DNA from 2 places in the Marinobacter sp. ANT_B65 genome. Region 1 is predicted to be linked to the other one. Evidence: riboswitches for the same ligand, from Rfam matches in the RefSeq annotation. Region 1 holds a riboswitch; the other holds the start of a gene.

Region 1 (3,202 bases):
AGAAGAGCGGCCTGTCCGGCATCAAATTCGAAGCGCAAAGACTGGTAGATGGCAACCTCAATGGTTGTGGCTGCAGGACCTCCACCTAAAGTCATCACAATGGCAAAACTGGTAAAGCACAGAGTGAACACCAGGGCCGCGAGGCCCGGCGTGACGGGTTTGACCGCAGGCCATTCCACCGCCCGCCAGTACAGCCAGCGCCCAAGCCCGAGCTGGGCTGCAATCCGCCGTTGCGGTGCCGGTGCGCTCTCAATGGCCTGTAAAAGAATACGTGTGGCAAGGGGCGCGTTGAAAAATACGTGGGCCAGAACAATTCCGTTGATACCGTAAAGGTTCCAGGACATACCCAGCCAGTCGTTGACCAGGTCTGTAAACCACCCCTGGCGGCCATAAACGCTGACCAGACCAGAGACAGCTACGATGGACGGAAGCACAAGGCTCAGCTCCATCAGACGGAGCAAAACAGAGCGCCCGGGGAAAACAGGTTGTCTGGCCAGGATTCTGGCCAGGGGAACAGCCACAAGCAGGCTGATAGCCGTGGATAGAAACGCCTGCCACAGGGTAAAGGTAACCACTGTACGCAGGTAGCGGTTGCGCCAGAGTTCACTCAGATCTGGTAAAGAGGCTTCCAGGATGAGCGAGCCCAGGCCAGCTGTTGCCAGCAATACCAGTGCGCAGGCAATGATCAGCCCTGGCCAGAGCCGCCAGCCGGGACGGCTGAACGGTGCCCTATGGGGGAGCGCCGCCCATCGAGAGCAGGGTTGGTAATTCATTGAATTTTCCGTGCCCATTTATTAACGGGTCATGGCATCCAGCCACTCATTGAGCCACTCACGCCGGTTGTCTGTTACGGTTTTCGGGTCGAAATAGAGTGGTGCTGAAGGGTGAATCAGTTTTTCGAACACATCCGGCAATTCGCTACCCAGATCCGTAGCCGGGTACATCACGTTCTTGAGAGGAATATGACGCTGGAAACCGGCACTGAGCATGAAGTCGAGGAATTCCTGGCCCAGTTCTTTTTGCTGGGATGACTGTACCAGGGCAGCTACTTCAACCTGCAGATAGTGACCTTCCCTGAATTCAGCGGCCTGATAGCGCTCGGTTTTATCAACAGCCATGTGGTAGGCAGGAGACGTGCTGTAGGAGAGAATCATCGGCGCTTCACCGTTCATGAACAGCGAGAAATAGCCGTCACTCCAGCTTTTGGTGGTGGTGAGGATTTTACCTTTGAGTTGCTGCCACTTTTCCGCAGCCTGATCGCCATAAACGTGGCGCATCCACAGCAAGAGCCCAAGCCCGGGTGTGCTGGTTCTGGGATCCTGGATAATGATCTTCAGATCATCAGGTGCTGCGATAAGAGCTTCCAGGCTCTCAGGTGGGTTGGGTAACTGTTCGGTATCATAAACAAAAGCGAAGTAGCCCCAGTCGTATGGCACAAACACTGAGTCCTGCCAGTCGATGGGTAGGTTCAGGGCTGACAGATCGGTTTTGTGGCTGGCGAGTAAACCTGTCTGTCTCGTTGTTTCCATGGTGCCTGTGTCCAGCCCCAGCACCAGGTCTGCCTGGGTGCTTTCCCCTTCAAGGCGCAAACGCTGAAGAATGTCACCGCCGCTGTCCAGAACCACATAGTTAATCCGGCAGTTGCAGGTCTTCTCAAAAGCTTCTTTAACGGCAGGCCCGGGGCCCCATTCAGCGGCAAACGAAGGGTGGGTATAAATTGTAAGAGTTGGTACTTTCCCGGCACTGGCAGAAACAGAGGCCAGGGCGAGCAGGAGCAGCGTAAATGCCCGGATGAGCATAGTGATATAACCTCCGCAACAAACCAGAAAAATCATTGGGGGTTAACCATGCCGCGGGCCCCACCGAGGCCGGTGAGTGCTCAATCCCTTCGCCGGCATAATCCGGATCAGGTTCCGCGGGTATGGTCTCAGCCCGGCATTTGCCCGGCACCCCGTTGAGTTGCGTTGAGTGTACCATGCTCACATTGGCAGTTCTTTATGGCCGCTGCGGAAGCCTGTATTGTGCGACGAGCGTGGTGGGCCGCCACCAGACTGAAAGCGAGGAGAAAACTGGTGCCAAGATTTTTACACACAGCTGACTGGCAAATGGGCCGCACATATAGCCGGTTTGATGCCGAAGATGGTGCTGCACTCGTGGAGGCACGTTACGAGGCGATCGAACGGCTGGCCGCGTTAGCGACAAAACATCAGTGTGATGCTGTGCTGGTGGCCGGTGATGTTTTTGATGCCCAGACGGTCTCCGATCGCACCATTCGCCGTGTTTTCAATGCCACCCGAGGTTTCGCCGGGCCCTGGGTGATGCTCCCCGGCAATCACGATGCGGCGCTTGCAGAGAGTGTATGGACCCGGGCAAAGAGGATTGGTGCCGTTCCGGATAACGTCCAACTAGCGCTTGAATCCGGTGTTACCCGGTTGCAGGAGCAGGGCATTGCGGTGCTGTCCGCGCCCCTGACGCAGCGCCATACCTATGGTGACCTGACACAGCCGTTCGACGGTATGGAAACTCCTCCGTCTATGTTGCGTGTCGGGCTGGCCCACGGCAGCGTACAAGGCGTGCTGCCCGAGGATATTGATTCAACCAACCCCATTGCCCCCGGGAGAACAGAATCTGCAAGGCTGGATTACCTGGCTCTGGGCGACTGGCACGGCGTGCGGGAAATCAACGAACGCACCTGGTACAGCGGTACGCCGGAACCAGAACGCTTCCGGAATAACGACGCTGGATACGTCCTGATTGTTGATATCGAAGAGGCGGGTTCCACCCCGAAGGTTACGCGGTACGAAACCGCGCGCTATCAGTGGCATCAGTGGCGGGAAACCTTATCTGTGCCTTCTGATCTGGATCAGTTACTGGACCGGTTGAAGCATCTGCCTGAAGCGTCCGTTCTGGACCTCAAGCTTAATGGCACTCTTACTTTGGCCGGCGATCAGCAGCTGACTGATGCGCTTTCCATTGCCGAGGCCCGCTATCGCAGCGTTACCTGTGACCGCACCGGGCTGCAGCTTGAACCGACGGACGACGACATCGCCGCGTTGCATGCCGACGGTTATCTCGGCGACGTGGTTCGGGAATTACGGGAGAGCCAGCAATCGGCGGATAACACCGATGCAGCCGGGGCGGCTCGTGATGCTCTCGCCATTCTGGCAGGCCTGCTTAAGCCCATGGACGCGGAGGTGGCCCA
Region 2 (3,202 bases), on a different contig from region 1:
CGCTTTCCTTTGGGCAGAAGCAGGAGCAGTAGCGAAACGGCGATAGGTACCAAAGATGCCAGCAGGAAGGATTCCAGCAGGTAGGTGGTCGGTGCACCGGGCGCAGGAAATACCATAAGCCCGGCGACCAGACCAGCAAAGGTGCTGAGGGCGGCATTGTAGCTTTGGTAGCGGGCGTTGTAGAAGCCGAAAAAGACCGGGAACGCCGCAGCGCAACACAACAGGTCTGCCAGCAGAAACAGATAGAGCACACTGTAGCCTTGAGCGGCTACGAACAGCACCGGCACCGACAAAACCACAATCAGCCAGCGCGACAGCGATAGCAGGTTGTGATTGCTCAGTTTAGGCAGTAACCGGCGCAGGTCTACCACCATAATACTGGTCAGCCCACTTATGGTGGAGTCTGCACTGCTCATAATCAGTGCCAGCCCGAAAGGCAACAGGCCTATGGCAAACCACAGAGGCACATTTGCCAGTAACACGCTGAACAGTGCAACCGAGCCGTCACCGGGCAAGTCCAGCCCCACAAACGCCAGGCCGAACAGACCCATGATAAATATGATGGGAAAACTCAGCAGGCCGCTGATGATAAAGCCGTTGCGAATCACTTTGTTATCACGGGCGGCGAAAATACGCTGCCAGGTTCCCTGATAAAACAGCCCGGTCAGCACCACCGCGATAAAGAATGTGAGGCCGGATTTCAGCCCGTTGATGTCCAGAGGATCAAGAAGGTGCGGTGCTTTTGCCTGCAAACCTTGCAGGGCAGGGGCCAGGCCGCCGGTCGCCTGCCAGCCAAAGCCGATCAGCAGAATCAGAAAGGGCAGGATGACCAGCATCTGCACCCGGTCAGTAAAGATGGTCACGCGCAGCCCGCCATACAGGGTATAAAGCAGAGTGGCAGCCATCACAATGCTGGCGGTAAGCCACAGTGGCACGGGAGCGAGCAGGGAGACCATTTTTGCGATGGCGGTCAGGCCAGCCGTGAGGCTGATAAACAGATAGAAAACCATGATGACCAGCACAAATCCGTACATCACTCGTCCATAGCGACCGAGTACAAATTCGGTGAGGGTGTGGCCTTCGGGCATGAGAGTGCGAATGCGGTTGCCCAGAGGAATCATAATGAGACGTGGCGCCAGCGCGCCCAGAGCGTAGCCGGTAACTGCGCCAATGCCGCCCCAGGTTGCGGCCTGTGCCGGCCCGAACAGAATCCAGGTGCCGAGAGTGGTAGCCAGCAGAGTCAGTAAAGTGGCGGAGCTGCTCTGGCTGTTGCGGGCGACCAGAAAGTCGTCCAGCTTATCCTGCTTGCGGCGGGCGTATATCAGGCCGGGTATTGCGAACAGGGCGGCGAATAAAACCAGCCACACCAGTGCGGTAGAGGAGCTTAACATCGGTTGTCTTCCTTGCCCTGCAGGCGGATAGCAAAATTGCTGAAAGTGGTTTGCTACCGGGACGGTCGCGAAGGAAGAAAAAGACACGCAGGCATGCGCTCAGCGGGCGCTTTCCTTCCCTTCGCCGGCATTACCCGGATCAGGTTCGAAGGGTTACCGCACAGGATGCGGAATCTCAGCCGTTAACCGGCTCCCCCAGGAATGTTGACAGAGTAGAAAGTCTGCCAGTAGTTGTCAATTGCATGAGTCCTGGCCTACATATCTGAGTATTTGGTGTGTTATGGTTTCGATTCGACACGGGGTGTCCTGCATGCAGGGCTGAGATAACACCCGTTGAACCTGATCCAGTTCACACTGGCGAAGGGATGTCAGCCGCAGGTGCAGCCGGGATGCTGCACCGCATCTGCCTATTCATACCTTCGCCTCTCTTTTGAGGTGTCTATGCAAAATTCTTTAGGTCTTGACCAACAACTGGTGCTGGTAACGGGCGGTGCCCGTGGTCTGGGTGAGCACCTGGTGCGTGCCTTCCTGCGTGAGGGCGCCAGGGTTGTGATCAACTATCGCAACAGTGCCGACGCGGCTGAAAAACTGGCCGCTGAAGCTCCGGAACGGGCGCTGGCGGTGCAGGCAGACGTTACTGACCGCAAAGCAGTAAAGGCTATGTTTGCTTCCGCTCAGCAGCATTTTGGTATGCCAGTGACCACGGTGATCAATAATGCCTTGCCGGATTTTTCGTTTAACGGTGATGCCCGTGCAAATGCAGACCAGCTGACCTGGGAAGACATGAATCAACAGTTTTCCGGAGTGGTGGGTGGTGCCCTGAATACTACTCAGGCGGCGCTGGATGGCATGCGCGAAGCGGGTTTTGGCCGCATAGTGAATGTTGGAACCAATCTGTTCCAGAATCCGGTTGTGCCCTACCATGATTACACTGCCGGTAAAGCGGCGTTGCTGTCGCTTACCCGCACCCTGTCACAGGATCTTGGACCAGATAATATCACTGTGAATATGGTGTCTGGCGGTCTGCTGCGTACCACCGATGCGTCCGCCGCTACGCCTGAGGCTGTGTTCGATTTTATTGCCGCCAGCACACCCTTACGGCGGGTAACCACGCCGGCAGAGTTTGCCGATGCCACGTTGTTTTTTGCCTCGCCGTGGGCGCGGTCCGTTACCGGGCAGAACCTTGTGGTTGATGGCGGACTGGTGAAAAACTGATGGCAGCTTCATCATCTGATCAGCGCATGATGCATCTGAACCTGTTTCTGATGGGCTGCGGCCACCACAGGGCTGCCTGGCGTCACCCGGAATCGGCAGTAGAGCAGCTGGGTGATATCCGCTATTACGAACGTCTGGCGCAAACCGCAGAACGCGGCAAACTGGATGCAGTGTTTTTTGCTGACAGCAACACTGCAGGTAACGTCTCCGATGGCAGCTGGTGGTATCTGGAACCACTTACGGCCATTGCTGCCATGAGCAGGGCCACCGAAAACATCGGGTTCATCAGCACGGTTTCCAGCACCTTTTACACCCCGTTTCATGCGGCCCGCCTTGTTGCTTCGCTGGATCACATTTCCGGCGGGCGGATTGGCTGGAATGTGGTTACTTCGATGTTTGATGTGGAAGCACGCAACCACGGCTATGAATCTATGCCAGGCCATGCGGAGCGCTACCGTCGTGCTGACGAGTTCGTGCAGGCAGTGTTGGGGTTGTGGGATTCCTGGGCTGACGATGCACTGATGTTTGACCGGAAAGGCCATTATGCCGACCCGGACAAGGTACAACCGATAAACCATCGGGGAGAGTTTTTCCGC

Evidence for each region. Region 1 has a riboswitch for thiamine pyrophosphate ahead of thiB (thiamine ABC transporter substrate binding subunit). Riboswitches for the same ligand answer to the same signal wherever they lie in the genome.
Region 2: it holds a riboswitch for thiamine pyrophosphate, as region 1 does, so the genes downstream of both, CPA50_RS10775 (sodium:solute symporter family protein) here and thiB (thiamine ABC transporter substrate binding subunit) in region 1, are expected to answer to the same signal.

Annotation. Positions count from the first base shown of each region.
Region 1 covers NZ_NXGV01000001.1:1,838,344-1,841,545, reverse strand. Annotated here, with positions in the region: gene thiP (thiamine/thiamine pyrophosphate ABC transporter permease) at 1-773, opposite strand, end outside; gene thiB (thiamine ABC transporter substrate binding subunit) at 795-1,799, opposite strand; TPP riboswitch at 1,867-1,964, opposite strand; gene CPA50_RS08440 (metallophosphoesterase family protein) at 2,073-3,202, shown strand, end outside.
Region 2 covers NZ_NXGV01000002.1:143,116-146,317, reverse strand. Annotated here, with positions in the region: gene CPA50_RS10775 (sodium:solute symporter family protein) at 1-1,391, opposite strand, end outside; TPP riboswitch at 1,491-1,598, opposite strand; TPP riboswitch at 1,679-1,774, shown strand; gene CPA50_RS10770 (3-oxoacyl-ACP reductase) at 1,833-2,606, shown strand; gene CPA50_RS10765 (LLM class flavin-dependent oxidoreductase) at 2,606-3,202, shown strand, end outside.